DNA from 3 places in the Sphingobium fluminis genome. Region 1 is predicted to be linked to each of the others. Evidence: riboswitches for the same ligand, from Rfam matches in the RefSeq annotation. Region 1 holds a riboswitch; each other region holds the start of a gene.
The links. A riboswitch is a leader RNA that binds a small molecule or an ion and turns the genes downstream of it on or off. The one in region 1 is predicted to bind cobalamin.
Positions count from the first base shown of each region.

Region 2: it holds a riboswitch for cobalamin, as region 1 does, so the genes downstream of both, cobW (cobalamin biosynthesis protein CobW) here and WG907_RS05735 (DUF1636 domain-containing protein) in region 1, are expected to answer to the same signal.
Region 3: it holds a riboswitch for cobalamin, as region 1 does, so the genes downstream of both, WG907_RS03060 (TonB-dependent receptor) here and WG907_RS05735 (DUF1636 domain-containing protein) in region 1, are expected to answer to the same signal.

Region 1 covers NZ_JBBJUK010000001.1:1,094,066-1,100,220, reverse strand. Annotated here, with positions in the region: gene WG907_RS05755 (TonB-dependent receptor plug domain-containing protein) at 1-331, shown strand, start outside; gene WG907_RS05750 (ABC transporter substrate-binding protein) at 382-1,227, opposite strand; gene WG907_RS05745 (FecCD family ABC transporter permease) at 1,371-2,315, shown strand; gene WG907_RS05740 (ABC transporter ATP-binding protein) at 2,309-3,100, shown strand; cobalamin riboswitch at 3,121-3,308, shown strand; gene WG907_RS05735 (DUF1636 domain-containing protein) at 3,494-3,901, shown strand; gene cobT (nicotinate-nucleotide--dimethylbenzimidazole phosphoribosyltransferase) at 3,898-4,908, shown strand; gene WG907_RS05725 (histidine phosphatase family protein) at 4,909-5,478, shown strand; gene WG907_RS05720 (adenosylcobinamide-GDP ribazoletransferase) at 5,487-6,155, shown strand, end outside.
Region 2 covers NZ_JBBJUK010000005.1:216,477-222,631, forward strand. Annotated here, with positions in the region: gene WG907_RS14505 (molybdopterin-dependent oxidoreductase) at 1-453, opposite strand, end outside; gene WG907_RS14510 (MFS transporter) at 577-2,229, opposite strand; gene WG907_RS14515 (NAD-dependent succinate-semialdehyde dehydrogenase) at 2,454-3,908, shown strand; cobalamin riboswitch at 3,988-4,218, shown strand; gene cobW (cobalamin biosynthesis protein CobW) at 4,401-5,438, shown strand; gene cobN (cobaltochelatase subunit CobN) at 5,448-6,155, shown strand, end outside.
Region 3 covers NZ_JBBJUK010000001.1:621,263-627,417, forward strand. Annotated here, with positions in the region: gene WG907_RS03055 (PepSY-associated transmembrane domain-containing protein) at 1-1,262, opposite strand, end outside; gene WG907_RS03060 (TonB-dependent receptor) at 1,351-3,504, opposite strand; cobalamin riboswitch at 3,680-3,922, opposite strand; gene WG907_RS03065 (sensor histidine kinase) at 4,051-5,133, opposite strand; gene WG907_RS03070 (Ros/MucR family transcriptional regulator) at 5,440-5,928, shown strand; gene WG907_RS03075 (DUF4142 domain-containing protein) at 5,986-6,155, opposite strand, start outside.

The DNA of each region.
Region 1 (6,155 bases):
CGACGCGAAGGATGAAGGCGACAGCCGCCTTACGCGCCGGCCAAAAAATATCGGCAGCGCTAATCTCGCGTGGCACTCGCAGGACGATCGCTTCGGCGCGAATGTCACGGTGCGCTACAATGGCAAGGCGCTCGACACCAATTTCGCGACCTTCAATGTCGAGACGCTGAAAGCATACACGCTGGTCAACCTCGGCGCCGACCTCCAGATCGTGCCGGGCATCTCCCTGTTCGGCCGGGTCGAAAATCTGTTCGACAAGGATTATCGCGAGAATATCGGCTTTCTGACGGCTGGTCGGGCCGCCTATGGCGGCTTCAAGGCTCGGTTCTGACGCGGGCGCGATCACTCACCCGTGCAGATAGGGAGGGCCGTCGGCCCTCCCTATTGTCGAGCGCGCAACTGGCGCGCCAGCGATTCCGCCGCTAATATATAGGCGGGCCCGCCGCACACCGTCCAAGCCTGCGGGATGCGCAGGCGCGGGATGTGACGGAGCAGAGGATGGTGCAGCATTTCCGTACCCTGGTCAGTCACGCGGTCGGTCGCGCTCTCGACGATCAGATAATCGGGGCGGGCGACCAGCAATTCTTCAAGGCTCATCTGCGACAGCACAGGCTTGCCGAGTTTAGCCGCGAGATTAATGAGGCCAACACGCATCATCAGTTCGTCGATAAGCGTGCCCGTGCCGGTCAGGAACCCGCGTCGCTGATAATAGGCCGCAACCCGTCCCCTGCCCACCTTGGGCAAGGCCGCGAGCGCCCGGTCCATGCGCGCGATCAGCGCTTCGCCTCGCCCGACATGGCCAACCGCCGCTGCGACCGTGCGGATCTGCGCGACGATATCGGCATAGCTTTCGGCGCTTTTGAGTTCGATCGTGCGGTAATTCTGTCCTGCAAGCGCGCCCATCATCGCGCCTCGCCGCGCGGGCGCGCCGACCACGAGATCGGGATTGATCGCCATCACTTCTTCCGCCGCGTTGGACAATATGTGGATGTGCCCGACCTTATCGGCTGCCGCCGACAGTTCGCGGTTGGTCGCATTGCGCGTCAGCCCGGCGATCTGGTCGGGGTCCGCAAGAGCCAGCAGATACTGGTCCGAACACATGTTGAACGAGACGATGCGCGTTGGCCGGGCCGTCGGCTGCGAAGCCGAGGCGGCGACACCCCCGAGCGGCAACAGGGCGGCGACTATCGCGAGATAGGCCGTGCGCGAGGATGGGAACCATGGCATAGGGCCGCCATCCATAACGACACACCCCGGCGACACAAGCGTAGCCGCGACGATCGATCGAGGTGCGAGGCGCCGTGCTGACTGCCCCACTTTCCTCTTCCACCCGTCATCGCGCGCTGGTTCCCGGCTTGATCCTTCTCGCCATGCTCGCCGCAATCGTGTCGCTGGCGATCGGCGCGGCCGCCATCGCGCCCGCACGCCTGCTGGCCGTACTGGCGGGCCATGGTGACCCCGTCGCAACCGCAATCCTGATCGACCTGCGCTTGCCGCGAGTCATCGTCGGCCTGATGGTCGGAGCGATGCTGGGACTCGCCGGTGCAGCGCTGCAAGGCTATCTCCGCAATCCGCTTGCGGAGCCGTCGGTCATCGGCGCATCCAACGCCGCAGCGCTCGGCGCGGTGGGCGCGATCTATTTCGGCCTGTCCGAATGGAACCCGCTGATGCTGCCGGCGCTGTCGATCGGCACCGGCCTGCTGGCGCTCGTCCTGCTCTTCGCGCTGGCGGGGCGTTCGGAAAGCCCGTTGACGCTGATCCTCGCGGGCATCGCCGTCTCCACCATGGCAGGCGCGGGTATCAGTCTCGCGCTGAACCTGTCATCCAATCCCTTTGCGGCGATGGAAATCACCACCTGGCTGCTGGGATCGATCGAAAACCGCTCGATCGATCATGTCTGGATCGCCCTGCCCTGTATCGTAGTGGGCGCTGGATTGCTGCTGTTCGACGGTCGCGCACTCGACGCCTTGTCGCTGGGCGAGGATGGCGCGCAGGCGCTCGGCGTCGATCTGCGGCGGACGCGGCTGCGGCTGCTGCTCGGCGTCGGCATTGGCGTTGGCGGCGCGGTCGCGGTGTCCGGGTCCATTGGTTTCATCGGCCTCATCGTCCCTCATCTGGTCCGGCCGCTGACCGATCGAAGCCCATCTGCCGTCCTGCTGCCTTCGATGCTGGCCGGCGCTCTGCTTCTGACGCTGGCCGACATCGCCGTTCGTCTCATCTCCACACAGAACGAGTTGAAGCTGGGCGTGTTGACGGCCTTCCTTGGCGTGCCGGTGTTCCTGATCCACTTGCTGCGGGAGCGGCGGCTATGGTGAGCGTCACGATCGATCGCCTGTCCGTGCGGCTCGGGCACCGCGCCGTCGTGCAGGATGTGAGCGCGACGCTCTCGCCCGGATCGCTGATCGGCATCATCGGTCCGAATGGTGCCGGCAAATCGACACTGGTTCGCGCGCTGCTCGGCCTGATCCCCGCGCAGGGTGGATCGGTGCTGCTGGACGGCCAGCCCATCGCTGATATCGCGCGGCGAATAATCGCTCGAACGCTCGCCTATCTTCCGCAGGGACAAACGCTTCACTGGCCGCTGTCGGTCGAGCGGCTGGTCGCGCTCGGCCGCCTGCCCCATCTGGGTCCCATGTCGCACATGTCCGCCGACGATATGGCACTGGTCCTGCATGCACTCGACCGGGCGGATGTCGGCCATCTGCGCGACCGGATCGCCACCGAATTGTCGGGCGGCGAGCGCGCGCGCGCGATGCTGGCACGGGCACTTGCCGTGGGCGCGCCGGGCCTGATCGCCGACGAGCCGCTCGCCGCGCTCGATCCGGGACATCAACTCGACGTGATGGACCTGCTGGTGCGCGAAGCCCGGGCTGGTGGGCTGGTGATCACCGTGCTCCACGACCTCACTATGGCGGGCCGCTATTGCGACCGGCTATTGCTGATGGAGGGCGGCCGTCTGGTCGCGGACGGTGCGCCGGATGCCGTGCTCACACCGGACAGGCTGGCAGCGGTCTATGGCATCAGCGCCCGCATCGACCTGACCGGCCCGTCTCCGGTGATCGTGCCGCTCGAAAGAACCGCCCCGCGCCGTACCGATTGACGCCGCCCATCCCCTGACTTATGGCCGCGCCTGCGACAGGTTCCCTTTACGGGGATGAAAATGGGAACGGGGTGAACGCCCCGGCTGCCCCTGCAACTGTAAGCGGTGAGCCACGCGCATCATGCCATTGGGACCCAGGTCCTGAGAAGGCGGCGCGAACCGGCATCGACCCGCGAGCCAGGAGACCTGCCCGTCGCGGTCGTCCTTCGTGCGGACAGGGTGTGCCGGGCGGACGGGGGTAAACCCGAGAGGCGACAAGGTTGGCCGCGTTTTCGCAGGCCATGCTGGGCGCGCCTTTGCGAACAGCATGGCCCCGCAGACATGGCCTCATTGTCTGGGTGCCCGTTCGATGATCCTGTTCTCAAGCCTTTTCGCCGCTTCAGGTGAGCGATAATGCTCAAACCGGTCGATGACGGTCCCGCGATCGTCGCCTGCAACACCTGTCGGCATTCGTCGGAGGCAAAGGAACGCGCCGATGGGCAACGTGGGGGCGCTCAACTCGTCTCGGCGCTCCATGCGGTCAAGGCCTCGGACCCTCGCTATGCCGATATTGCCGTTCAGGAGATGCCCTGCCTGTTCGCATGCAGCGATTTCTGTACGGTGCATCTGCGCGCGCCGGGCAAGGTCGGCTATGTGCTTGGGCGCTTCACGCCCGATGACGAGGCCGCCCGAGCGATCCTGGACTATGCCGTCCATTATGCCGCGAGCGACCATGGCCGCGTGCCGTTCGCAAACTGGCCCTCGGGCGTGAAGGGGCATTTCATCACCCGGACGCCGCCGCCGGGGTTCGTCGCGGAATGAGCTTTTCGACAGTCACCGATTTCGAAACCGCGCTCGCTGAAGACATCGGTCCAGACGAAGGCGCGATCGCGCAGGCGCGCGATCGGCAGGCGAAACTCACCAAGCCGGCCGGGTCGCTGGGTCGGCTCGAGGATATCGCGATCTTCTTCGCCGGCTGGCAGGCGCGTCCCATCCCGAGAGTCGAGCATGGTCGCGCCGTCATCTTCGCGGGCAATCATGGCGTCACGGGACGCGGTGTCAGCGCCTTTCCGGCAGACGTCACGGCGCAGATGGTCGGGAACTTCAAAGCAGGCGGCGCGGCGATCAATGCGCTTGCCGGGGCCGCCGGACTGGAATTGAAGATTGTCGCGCTCGATCTCGATCGGCCGACCGCCGATTTCACCGGCGCACCCGCGATGTCGGAAAGCGAATGCCTGACGGCGCTATCGGCGGGCGCGGCCAGCGTCGACGCCGATCTTGATATGCTCGTGGTCGGCGAGATGGGCATCGGCAACTCGACGGCGGCGGCGGCGCTTTGCGCCCGCAGTCTTGGTGGTGACGGCGCGTCATGGGTGGGACCGGGCACGGGCGTCGACGATGCCGGAATCCGCCGGAAGATCGACGTTGTCGACGCGGCCCTCGCCTTCCATGGAACGGCGCCCTTAACCCCCTTCGAGACGCTCCGCCGGGTCGGCGGACGCGAAATCGCCGCGATCGCCGGCGCGGTGCTACGCGCGCGCCAATTGCATGTGCCGGTCCTGCTTGACGGCTTCATCAGTTGTGCGGCGCTCGCGCCGCTCGCTCCTATCGCACCCCGTGTCATAGTGCACTGTCTGGCGGGCCATTGCTCGGCGGAGCCGGGTCATGCGCGCCTGCTCGATGCGCTGGGGCTTGTGCCGTTACTGCATCTGGACATGCGGCTTGGTGAAGGTAGCGGCGCGGCGGTAGCTGCGAACCTGGTCCGCTCGGCGCTGGCGGCGCACGCGCAAATGGCGACCTTCGCACAGGCCGCCGTTTCGGCTGGTTAGATGACCCCTGTCATCCTTCATCTCCTGCGGCATGGCGCCCCCGAAACAGCGGGGCGGATGATCGGACATAGCGATATCCCTTCAACCGCAGCGGGGATCGAGTCCTGCCGCGCGCAGGCATTAAATCTCGATATCGATCATATCGTCAGTTCCGACCTCCGTCGCGCCCAACATGCAGCGACAGCGATTGCCGGGGACCGCGCCCTGCCGGTCGCTGTCGATCCACGCTGGCGCGAACTGAATTTCGGCGATTGGGACGGGCTTTCGTCACAGGATATCGATGCCGCCACGCTCGGCGCGTTTTGGGATGATCCCGACGAAAATCCGCCCCCGCGCGGTGAGCGCTGGTCCGCGCTCGTGGATCGGGTGGCGGCCGCTCTTGCCGATCTCGCCCCAAAAAATACGCTAGTCGTGACCCATGGCGGGGCGATGCGAGCGGCACTCGGCGTTCTCTGCGGATTCGATCAGCGGCGATCATGGGCATTCGCATTGCCCTACAGCGCGCGCCTCAGCTTCCAGATTTGGCCCGGATCGCCACAAACGGCTCAAATCGTGGCGCTTCATTCATGATGGCGTCGATCCGGGGCTTTCTGCTGGCCCTGCAATTTCTTACCCGGCTGCCCACGCCTTCCTTCGTAGCGACCGACCCGGAATTCGCCGCGTCGATGCGCTGGTTCCCCGCTGTCGGGCTGATCATCGGCTTGTCGGTGGCTGGCAGCGGCTGGATCGTCGCTCATCTCGATCAGTGGACCGGTGCCATGATCGCGCTTGCAATGTGGGTCGGCGTGACGGGCGGGCTTCACCTCGACGGCCTGTCCGATCTTGCCGATGCGAGCGGCGCGGCGCACAAGGATCGCGACCGGCTGCTCGCGGTGCTGGCGGACCCGCATGTCGGCAGTTTCGGCGTGGTCGCCATAGCGATGCAACTCATCGCCAAGCTGGTCCTGCTACACGCCTTCATCACCGCGCAGGCGTGGTTGGCGCTCATCCTGATCCCGCTTTGCGCGCGCATCGGGCCGCTTGTCTGGACCCGCTGGCTGCCGCCGCTCCATGCCGGTCTGGCCTCGCGATTTCGCGATGCCGTGCGGCCGGTCGACATCGCGCTGTGGATGGCGGTGCTGGCTGGCGCGGTTTGGGCCTGTCCGGCCCTGCTGATGACGCCGTTTCTGCTCTTTCTTTGGGGCCGTCATGTTCGGTGGACGATCGGCGGCATTTCGGGCGACGGCCATGGTGCCGGGATCGAGCTG
Region 2 (6,155 bases), on a different contig from region 1:
GCGCGGCTGAAACAGGCCGCGCGAATTGCCCGCGCATTGATTGACGGCGGCCAGTTCCATGCGGGGCATGCGCAGCAGGTCCGCCATGCTGATCGAAAGCGGTCGATCGACATGCCCGCCGATGCGCAGGCGATAGCGCTTCACGTCGATCGCGGTCGGGATATCGCCCCAATGCCAGCGCACGAAAAACCGGTCATTGGGCGTGAAGACGTCGCCATCGAACACGCTCATCGGGGTTTCGAGCAGCGGCGGGTGCATCCGTTGCAGGATCATCGATCCTTTTTGCGGGAAGGCGGTCGTCAGCGGCCGGCCGCCATTGCCGCCGGGCAGGCGCAGGTCGACCATGGACTGGCCAAGCGCCGGCGAAGCGGCAAGGCCCGCCGCACCGGCGGCCGCCCCGGCCAGCAATCCCCGTCGCGTGATGCCCCCGTCCGCAGGGTCGAACCAGTCCATCCTTCACTCCCTCATGACGATCGACACCCCGCCGTGGCAAGCTGCGCGATGCATGCGATGCCTGCGCGAATATCTGACCGCCTTCTGCGGCGACCGCAAGGACCATTGCCGCTCTGGTACGACCTACCCCTCTACGGGCAGCTCGAAGCTGCCCTGATCGGGGGACTCCGCTCGCCAGCGAACCGATCCGAACGGCCGTTCGAGCCAGCGTTCGACCGCGACCTCGCTGTCCCCGACCAGAAACGCGAACGCCTGCTGCTGGACGCTCATCTCCTCGACGGTCGAGCGATTGCGCTGGCGCAGATAGTCATGCCAGGTTGGACTGGAATAGCGTTCGACCCATCTTTCGGGATCGTTGATATTACGACCGAGCGACCAGCCATAGGCGCCGTTGCGGATGCGGATGCGCTGGACCTGACGCATCAGATCGTAGAATTCGCGCGCCCGGCCCACGGGCACGCGATACTGGATTTCGATGACGATCGGGCCGCTGCGCCCGGTGATGCCCAGCTTGACTTCAGGGTCCGCCAACGGCTCGTCGAGGGTACGGGCGGCATCCTCGCGATCGGCGATCGGCAGGATCAGGCCCATCAGCGGCGCAAGCGCATGGCAGACGGCGGCGGCCAACAGCGCGATCTGCGTGCCCTGGTCCTGTGCCACCATGCCCCAGATGACAGCGCCGAGAGCGATGCCGCCTGCGATCGTGGCGTTCAGAAACGCCACCGCCCGGCCCGTGACCCAACGCGGCACGAACAACTGGACCGCGATGTTGACCGTCGTCATCTGGATCATCCACGCCGCACCCGCGACCAGCAGGGCGAGGGAAGAAATTGCGAGGCTGTGACTAAGCGCGAGCACGGCGACGGCCGCGGCCGCGGCGATGCTGCATCCGGCCGCTACCCGTTCATTGCCTTGCCTGCGGATCGGCTGGAGGATGAAGATCGCACCGACTGCGCCGATCCCGAAAAAGCCGAGCATCAGGCCGAACACACGAGCGCTGCCCCCCAGCATGTCCCGCGCGATGAGCGGCATCAGGGACAACAGGGCCGCACCTAATATGCCGCTGATCAGCGATCGGGCGATAGCGGTGCGGACGGGTTGCATATGGATGATATAGCGCAGACCGCCCATCATCGCGCGGGTCAGCCGTTCCGGCGGGAGGCGGGCGGGCGGCGGCGTGCGCCGCCAGAAAAACAGCGCCAGCAGAATCGGGACATAGCATAGCGAACTGGCCGCGAAAGCGGCCGAAGCGCCCACCGTCGCGACGATCAGGCCGCCGATCGCCGGGCCGAAGCTGCGCGCGATATTATAGCTGATCCCGTTCAGCCCCACCGCCTGCGGCAACAGGGCAGGGGGCACCTGCTCACCGGGGGAGGACTGCCAGGCGGGGGAATAGATCGCGACGCCGCAACCGATCAGGAAACACATGGTGAGCAATATCCAGGGCGTCACCCAGCCCGCAAACGAGAGCAATGTCAGGACGAGTGCCCCGATGGCCGCAAAGCCGAGCGCCGCCATCTGCGCCTTGCGCCGGTCGTACATGTCGGCGATCGCGCCCGCCGGGACGGCGAGCAGGGCGATCGGCAGGAAGGTTGCGGTCTGGACCATCGCGACCATGCCGGGCGTCGAGATGTCGGTCATGACCCAGGCCGCGCCGACGCCCTGGATCAGCGCGCCGGTGTTGGAGACGAGGCTTGCAAGCCAGATGTTGCGGAACGTGGAAATGGTGAGCGGCGCGAAGACGCCGGCCTTTTCCGGCGATTGCGGACTCTCCATCGTCATCTCCCCTGGTTTGTCCACCATTGGCTAGCCGGGTGGCAACGGGTTGAGCAAGGTCTCCCGGTCAAGGGAGGTCGCTTTTTCGCCGATCGCGCTGGCCAGCGGGGATGTCCGGCGGGAACATCCGGCCCGCAGGGCCGTAATTGCCGCGACGGCGGCGCATTGTTTCGGCCCGTCAGCGCGCGTACGTCCAGCGCCGGTTCCCGGAGGATTGCCCGATCATGACTTACACCGACTTCCTGCGCCAGCAATGCTATATCGACGGGCAGTGGTGCGATGCCGATGCCGGCGGCGTGATCGGCGTGACCGATCCCGGCAATGGTGCGCGGCTGGGGTCGGTGCCCGACATGGGGCAGGCGGAAACGGTGCGCGCGATCGCGGCGGCGCAGGCGGCGCTGCCCGGCTGGCGTGCGCGCACGGCGGGCGACCGGGCGAAGCTGATGCGGCGTCTGTTCGACCTGATGATGGAGCATCAGGATGCGCTGGGCGAATTGCTGAGCCGCGAACAGGGCAAGCCCTTTGCCGAAGCGAAGGGAGAGATCGCTTATGGGGCGGGCTTTGTCGAATGGTTCGCCGAGGAAGGCAAGCGCGCCTATGGCGAGGTCGTGCCGTCGCACGCGGCCGACCAGCGCATCGTCGTGCTGAAACAGGGCGTGGGCGTGGTGGGCGCGATCACGCCATGGAATTTCCCGACCGCGATGGTCACGCGCAAACTCGCCCCGGCGCTGGCGGCGGGATGCACCATCGTCATCAAGCCGGCATCGGCGACCCCCTATTCCGCGCTGGCGCTGGGCGTGCTGGCTGAACAGGCAGGCATTCCGGCAGGCGTCGTCAACATCGTCACCGGCTCCGCGCGCGCGATCGGCGGCGAACTCACCGCCAATCCGCTCGTGCGCAAGATCAGCTTCACCGGATCGACCGAAACCGGCCGGGGGCTGCTGCGCGCCTGTGCCGATACGGTCAAGAAGGTCAGCATGGAACTGGGCGGCAACGCGCCCTTCCTCGTGTTCGACGACGCCGATGTCGACGCGGCGGTCGACGGCGCGATGATCTCAAAATTCCGCAACAATGGTCAGACCTGCGTCTGCACCAACCGCTTCTATGTGCAGGACGGCATCCATGATGCCTTCGTCGCGAAGCTGGTCGACCGGGTGAAGGCGCTCAAGGTCGGCTATGGCATGGACGAAGGGACGGCCGTCGGCCCGCTGATCGACGAAAAGGCCGTCGAGAAGGTGGAGGAGCATCTCGCCGACGCGCTGGAGGGCGGGGCGACGCTGTTGACGGGTGGGCATCGTAGCAGCCGGGGCGGCACCTATTTCGATCCCACCGTGATTGCGAATGTCGCGCCGGACATGAAACTCGCGCGCGAGGAGACGTTCGGGCCGCTGGCGGGGATCATCCGCTTTACGCACGAGGCCGACGCGATCCGCCTCGCCAATGACAGCGAGTTCGGGCTCGCGAGCTATTTCTACGCCAGCGACCTTGGCCGCGTGTGGCGCGTCGCCGAAGCGCTGGAGGCGGGCATGGTCGGCATCAACACCGGCCTCATTTCCACCGAAGTCGCCCCCTTTGGCGGCATCAAGCAGTCGGGCCTTGGCCGCGAAGGCTCCCGTCATGGCCTCGACGATTATATGGAGATCAAATATCTGTGCATGGGGATCGGCGCTGCGGGCTGACCCGGCAAGGCGGCGAAACAGCATTGGCTTGGGGGCGGTTTTGATCTAGGGCGAGCGCGCAAGGACCGGGTGAAGCCGGCCTTTGCATGATCGCGCCGGTGCCCCTTTCGGGGCTTAATCGGGAATGCGGTGCGGGCGCTCCAAAGCGCCTCAATCCGTGGCTGTCCCTGCAACTGTAAGCGGATAGCGCGATGCACAGGCTCCTCATTCGAGGGGCAGTCACTGGACGGCGCATCGCGCCATGTCCGGGAAGGCGTGCATCAAGCTGTGACCCGCGAGCCAGGAGACCTGCCGGCGCACCGGTCGCTCTTGCCTTGGTCCAGGGGATGGTCATGGCACGGTAACTCTCCGTCTGAGCGACGAACTGTGCGGCTGGGGCTGCACGGTCGCGTGGCTATGGGCGATCTGTCGCGCCCGCCCGTCGTCGCGCGCCGACCGGACCTGTCCGGCAAGCCCCGCCTTAAGTCTCGCTCCGGCGCGCGGGGAGTTTCCATGTCCGACCTGTCAAAGGTGCCGGTCACCATCGTCACCGGCTTTCTGGGCGCCGGCAAGACCACGCTCATCAGCCATCTGATCCGCAATGCCGGCGGTCGCAGGCTGGCGGTGGTGGTCAATGAATTCGGCTCGCTCGGCGTTGATGGCGACATATTGGCGGCCTGCGCGATCCCCGACTGCCCGGCGGAAAATATCGTCGAGCTGGCCAATGGCTGCATCTGCTGCACGGTGGCGGACGATTTCATCCCGACCGTCGAAACGCTGCTCGCGCTCGACCCACGCCCCGACCATATCCTCATAGAAACTTCAGGGCTGGCGCTGCCCAAGCCGCTGCTCAAGGCGTTCGACTGGCCCGCAATCCGCAGCAGGATCACCGTGGACGGCGTGCTGGCGCTCGCCGATGCGGAGGCGGTCGCGGCGGGCCGGTTCGCGCCGGATGTCGCCGCACTCGATGCGCAGCGCGCCGCTGATCCCGGCATCGACCATGAAACGCCGCTGTCCGAAGTGTTCGAGGACCAGCTCGCCTGCGCCGACATGGTGTTGCTGACCAAGGTCGATCTTGCCGGGCCGGAGGGCGTCGCCGCCGCGCGCGCGGTCATCGCGGCGGAATCGCAGCGCCGCGTGCCGGTGATCGAGCTGACCGAAGGCGTGATCGACCCGAACCTGATCCTGGGCCTTTCCGCCGCCGCAGAGGATGATATCGCCGCGCGCCCGTCGCACCATGATGGCGACGACGACCATGAGCATGAGGATTTCGACAGCATCGTGGTCGAATGGGGCGAGATTGCCGATCCCGCCGCGCTGGCCGCGCGGATCGAGTCGTTGGCGCGTGAGCAGAATATCCTGCGGGTGAAGGGCTATGCCGCCGTCGCGGGCAAGCCGATGCGGATGCTGGTGCAGGCGGTCGGCGCGCGGGTGCGGCACCAATATGACCGGCCGTGGCGACCGGATGAAGCCCGGCGCACCACGATGGTCGTCATCGCCGAACATGACCATATCGACGCCGACGCCATTCGCGCGACGCTGCTCGGATAAAAACGCGCGATGCACGTCATCTTCCGCGAAACGCACGGGATGGAGGAAAATGCCGTCCCGCAGGATCTTGGGCAATCGCCCGCGGATCTGGTTGTCCTGTCCTTTTCGGACAGCGATCTGGGGGCGTTCGCGGCGGCTTGGCATCAGGCGCGCGCGGCTGACGCGGCTTTTCCGACGCTCAGGCTCGCCAATCTGGCGGCGCTGGCGCATCCGCTGTCGGTCGATACCTATGTCGAACGCACGCTGGCGGGCGCGAAGGCGATCCTGATCCGGCTGATCGGCGGCACGCCCTATTGGAGCTATGGGCTGCAACAGGTAGAGGCGCTGGCGCGCTCGCGCGGCATCGCGCTGGCGGTGCTGCCTGCCGATGGCTTTGAGGATGCGCGGCTGGACGCGGTATCGACCGTAGCCGTGCCTGAATTGCGCGAGCTGGCGCGGCTGTGCGACGCGGGCGGGGCGGAGGCGGCGTGGGCGGCGCTTGGCGAGTTGGCGCGCGCGGCTGGGCTGATCGATGGGTCGGCGGTGGAGGATGCGCCGCTGCCGATGGTCGGCGGTTGGCATCCCGCGCTCGGCGTGGTCGATCCCGAAACCTTTTCACGCGATCCCGATCGGCCGCTGGTGCTGATCATCTTCTACCGCTCCTATCTGACCGCGCATGATCTCGATCCGTTCGCCGCGCTCCACGCCGCGTGCGAGCGACGCGGGTTCGACGCGCTG
Region 3 (6,155 bases), 470 kb from region 1:
ACGCCGGCCGTGAGCCAGCCCAGCATCCAGATGTCCCACAAGGGCCGCCGGTTCAGCAAGGGTCCGAAATCCCAGCGATGCAGCCCGTCGAACAGCCAGCGATAGAGGCGGCGGCGCGCATCCAGATCGCCGAGCACCGCGCCCGTGCGCGGACTGATATGGACCCAGCTTTTCGCGCTGTCGGCGAAGCGGACGCGTAAAACGGGCAATTCGACATCGCCCTTGGCTGCGTACCAATAGGAATCGGTTCGGGTGAGCCGGTCCACCGCTTCGATGCGCGCGCCGGGGAGAAGTCTTTCCGCTGCCCGTGTCAGGCGGCGGGGGTCTAACTTCGCCGGCTTCAGGTTCCGTGCGTCGAGGATGGCTTCCTGAAGTCCCGGTCGCGACAGCAGCAGCAAGGGGGTGCCATCGGTCCAGATCATCCGCATCTGGCGCGCCCCGGTCGCCTGTTGTGTAGCGCTTAAGCGCGCCCAGTCGATCACGGGCGCCATGCCCGCCGCGGCATAGGCGGCAAGGCCGGCGTCGCCGAGGCCCTTAGATGCGAACCAGCGATTGGGATCGACGGACAGCCAGCCGCTGGCGATCCACAGGACCAGCATCGTGCCGCCGAACAGCCCCATGAGATGATGCCACCATTGCCAGCCGCGATAGGGCGATACGCGCCCGCCCTTGTAGCGGCGGCGCAGCCGCATGCGCAGGACGCCGATCCACATGCCGCTGACCGCGCCGACGATGCCCGCGCCCGATGTACAAAGGACGACCTGTCGCCACAGCGGCTGGTGCTGGCGCAGGACCGTGGGGTAGATCCAGTGCGGGACGGACCCGACCCAGTTCCAGAACCGTTCCGTCCTGTTGGTGTCGAGCACCACGGTTCCGGTGGTCGACGCGACATACAGGGTCAGCCCGTCGGGGCGGTGGAGCGTCACCTTCCACAATGGCCGATAGCGGTCGAAGCTGCCCGCGACCGTCCATTGGTCACGCTGGACGCGTTCGATATCGGAAGCCGGCGCGTTGCCGAACGCAGTGGCGATATCCCCGGCGCGGCGGGCATCGACAGGACCTACGGCAAGGCCGGTCGATGCCGAAGAAACGCTGCTGCCGAGCCAAACCGGACCGTTCGGCCCCTGCTGCAATGCGGCATCGGCCCGAACGATCCCATGCACCTGGTTCCAGTCGATCGGTGCCAATCCCGCCAGCCGATCGGCCTTGGTCAGCGACGGGAAAGGCACATACATCATGACGATGCCCGACAGGAACCACATCGCCAGCAACAGGCATGTGGAGATGCCCAGCCAGCGATGGGTCAGATACAGCCACCGCTTGCCGCGATGCCGCCACCGGGTAAGCGCATCAGAAATGCGCGGTCACCGAGACGTCGATGGAGCGCGGACGGCCCAAAATCCACTGCTCGTCATTATAGGTGGTGGTCGCATAATCCTTGTCGAACAGATTATAGACCCGCAGGTTTACGCCCAGATTGGGGGTCAGTTCATAGGTCAGCCCCGCATCGGCGACCGCATAGCCCGGCACGCGATAGTCGTTGGCATTGTCCGAGAAGGTCCGGCCGACATAGCGCAGGCTCGCCGTGGCGCGCAGCCGGTCGACCGGCGTCCAGTAGAGCGACAGATTGGCCGAGACTTCGGGGACATTGGGCGGGGTGTTGCCGGTGTAGCTGGTGCCGCCGCTGATGAAGTCGTCATAGTCGGCATCCAGCACCGTGCCGTTGGCGTCAAAGCCCAGGCGGTCGGTCAGTTGCAGCGTCAGCGACGCCTCGATGCCCTTGGCCGAACGCTGGCCGATCTGCTCTATCGGGCTGGACATGGTGCGTTGGGCCACCAGCTTTTTCTTGACTATGCGGTATGCCGCCAGCGTCGCGCTGCCTCGTCCGTCCAGGAACACCGCCTTGATCCCAGCTTCGACCTGATCGCCGGTGGCGTTGGTAAAGACGAACTGCGCCTTGTTCGTCGTAAAGGTCGTCAGCGTGCCGAGCGGATCGACCCCGGTCGAATATTGGCCATAGAGCGAGATATTCGATGTTGGCTGATAAACGCCGCCGATCCGCCATGTCGTGTTGCGGAACTTCCGGTTCGTCGCGCCCAGCGGGAAGGCGTTGACCTCGCTCGTGCTGCCGTCGGGATTATAGACGATGTTCCGGCGCTGCACCTTGTCGCGCTCGTGCCGGATGCCCGCAACCAGCGAAAGCTGGTCGGTCAGCGCCAGCCGGTCTTCGGCGAAGATGCTATATTCGTTCGTCCGCGTGCGATAGCGCGGCGCGATCCCCTGCGTGTCGAAGAACAGGCCCGGATCGAAGGCGAAGGGATCGACCATATCCTCCTGCGGGTCCGACCCGAAATCATTGGAATAGGTCAGCTTGATCAGATTGGCGTCGAATCCCACGACCAGATCATTTTTGAGGCCCGCGATCGGTCTGTTGATGCGCACGGTTGCCTGATCGCCATATTGGGTCTGGTCATGGACGATGCCGTAATTGTCCATCCGGTCGATCTGCCCGGTGCCGCCATTGTAGAAATAGCTTTCCAGATTCCTGAACAACCGCTTGCTCGTCAGGCGGTAGGCGGCATTGGACAGGGTGATGCCTTCCGCCACCGTCCAGTCCGCCGTCAGCGAAGTCCGGTTGTCGCGATAGTGCAGGCTCGCGTCGGCGACATTATAGTTACGCCGCTGGTTGCCCTTCACCAGCTTGCCGTCGATCAGCGGCGTGCCGAAATATTCCATCGGCCGCTGATTGCCATAATCGTTGCGCAGGGTGAGCGAGAAATTCTCATTCGGCCGGAAGCGCAGCGCGCCCGAAAGCGCGAGGCTTTTGGAATGGCCACGATCGACATAGCCGTCCGATTCCCGATAGCTGGCGTCGATCCGATAGGAAAACTGCTCGTTCAACGGGCCGCCGACCCCTGCCGCCGCGCGCCAGCTGTTCTGCGATCCATAGCCGGCCTCGGCGTCGAATTGCGTGCGTTCGGCATTGGGCGACCGGGTGATGATATTGACCGCGCCGCCCAGCGCGCCTTGGCCATACAGGACCGATGCGGGGCCGCTCAACAATTCGATCCGGTCGACATTCCACGGATCGGTCGGAAAGGTGATCGTGCCCGCGACCGGGAAAAGCCGAACCCCGTCGACGAGCTGAAGCACCGAGCCTTGACCCGAAAAGCCGCGAAGCGCCAGAGCTGTGCCGCCATTGCCGGGATTCGCCGAGGATGTGACGCCCGGCGCGCGGACAACGGCCGATAGAATATCGAGATCGCCGCGCGCGCGGATCGAATCGCCGTCGATCCGCGTGACGCTGGCCGGCATTTCGAGCGCGGTCAGTCCCAGTCGCGATCCGGTCGATGTTTCTTGCAACAGCGCACCCGGCCGGACCCCCGAAACGATGATGTCTGTCGAACTTTCGGCGGCGCTATCCGCGCTATCCGCGCGCGCCTGTTGCGTCGTCGTTGCGGCAAGCCCCGTCGCCAGCAAAAATCCTATGGTCTTCCATTCCATTGCATGTCTTCCCGGCGTCACGCGACACTAGGGTGGAGACGTGCCGCCAACGACGGTCGGCGCGCGCAGACAGCCGGACGCCGAGGCGACCGCCACGCGAACCGATGCGGCCCCCACCGCCCGTTCGTCGCTCAAACGGAAAGATACCGTGCCGTGACCAACCCCTGGACCGGGCAAGAGCGACCAGACGCTGGCAGGTCTCCTGGCTCACGGGTCATAGCAGGACGCACGGCCTTCCCAGGCCTCGCATGACTTAGCGTCCGGCCCAGTGGCTGCTTCCTCCGGTCTGGAGAAAGCGATATGCATCGCACTCACCGCTTACAGTTGCAGGGACAGCCTCGGAGTTGGATGGCGTAAACCATCCGCACCGCGTTCCCTTTTAAGCCTCTTTCAAGGCACCGGCGCGATCATGTCCGGGCCATTGCTGCCCCGAACAACGCTCCGATAGCGGGCAGGCGGGCGGTTCGCAAGTAGCTCTCGCGCTGGCCGCGAATGCTCCTGGCCCAAAGCGTGATGGCGCTGATCGTCCATCATCTATTCTAACGGTCACTTCGGCGCGGCATCTTTCCTTGCAAAGAAAATGTCGACCCGCATGCCGCTTCCGGGACGGGAAGTGACCGTCCAGTCGGCTTTCGCATTCTGGCGCAGGGATTGCGCGATCACTGCGCCGAGCTTTCCCGGCTTGGGCCAGGTCATGCCATCGGCGAGGCCGACGCCGTCGTCGGCCACGGTCACCCGGCATCCGGTCTCGTCGACCAGGCTGTGCAGGGTGATGGTGCCGCCTTCATCGTTGGGAAAAGCATGTTTGAGGCTGTTGGTCAGCAATTCGTTGACGACCAGGCCTGCGGGCATGGCAACGTCCAGCGCGACTGGCCAGGTGTCGATCTTCAGGTCGAGCCGGATGCCTTCGGGCGCATGCGCCTGAATGACTGCGGACGCGATCTGGCTTAGATACACGCCCAGATCGATTGTGTCGCCCTGACCCTCGATCGATAGCGAGCGATACAACAGAGCGAGCGAATTGATCCGGCCGGCAAGGCGATCGAACCGTTCCCCGGTCTCCTGATCGGAGACATTACGCGCTTCCATGCGGATGAGCGCCGTGATCATCTGAAGGTTGTTCTTTACCCGGTGCTGCAATTCGAACAGCAATGTATCCTTGTCCCGCAATGACTGGCGAACCATCTCCTCGTCGTTGCGCAATCCCTGCCCCGTCCTGGCAAGAGCGACCAATCGGAAACTCGGTTCGCCGCTGTCGTCTTCGATGGTATTGGACCATGCATCGACATTGACGGTCTGCCCGTCGAGGCTGATCGAGAAGGTCCCGACATATTCCTCATCGGCCTCCACGGCCTCGCTCAGTGGCCGGTCATCGTCGGGGGCGGACGCTACACCTGGCAGGGCTTGCCAGTTTTTACCTTCCAGTTCGGATGCGGACTGACCCGTCAGCCGTTCGAACTCCAGATTGGCGTAGGTTATGCGCTCTTCGGGCAACAGTTCCGAAACGGCAATCGCCACCGGCATATGGTCGAGAAATTGCTTGAACCGATCGCTTTCCAGCGCATCGGCAAGTCCGGGGGTATCGAGCAACTGCTCGACATTCGCCGCTCCATGGTCTGCATCGTCCAAAACTATACTCCCTTGGGAGCCCCTTATCATGAAATTGCCGGCGGGCGCAGCGGATTGCCCCGCCGCCGATAAAGTGTTCACGATGCCGGAACGCCGCGATTGCAAATTGTGGGCGATGCCGCTGAAAGTGTGGTTATGACGGAAGGCGCCAGCGATTGGAGGCGATGATGGCGGGGCCAGGTCGATTAACGCCTCGCTGAGGAAATAATAGCGGTTTGAACATTGCGCCCGTCACGCCTATGTACAGTCGTAATTGTCATCCCACTTGTGGCAATCCTCTTCCATAATCACAGAAAGACAGGTCGCATGTCCGACACCGAACTCGCACAAGATACCCTCGTTACCCTTACGGCTGACATCGTTTCGGCCCATGTCTCGAACAATTCGGTCAGCGTGGGCGATGTTTCGGCGCTGATTTCCAGCGTGCACGCGGCATTGACCGGGCTCGCCAGCCCCGCCGAAGTACCGGCCGTGGTACAGGAGCCTGCTGTTTCTGTCCGCGCTTCCGTCAAGCCAGACTATATCGTTTGCCTTGAAGACGGAAAGAAGTTGAAGATGCTCAAGCGGTATCTGATGACCACTTATCAGATGACGCCTGCCGATTACCGGACCAAGTGGAACCTACCTTCGGACTACCCGATGGTGGCGCCCAACTACGCGGCGCAGCGCAAGGAACTGGCGCACAAGATCGGCCTTGGCCGCAAGCGCGAACCGGCTGTCGCCGAAGCCGTCGCCAAGGCGCCAGCGCCACGCGGTCGCAAGCCCAAGGCGAAGGCGGAAACCGAAATCGCCTGAATGTGATTACTCGTCCGGCGGCCGTGTCGCTGCCGGACGAGCTTTTCTCTGTGGTCTTTAGCGCCCCAGGCCTTTCGCCATATTCACATGCGCCGTGACGATCGGGACCATGGCCGCGGCGAATGCCTTGAGCGACGGCACATCCCCGGCGGTCGCATAATCGCGCAGGGTCGTCAGCGTCATTTCATGGGCCTTGGTCTGGGCGTCGGCATAAGCGGCGTCGAATG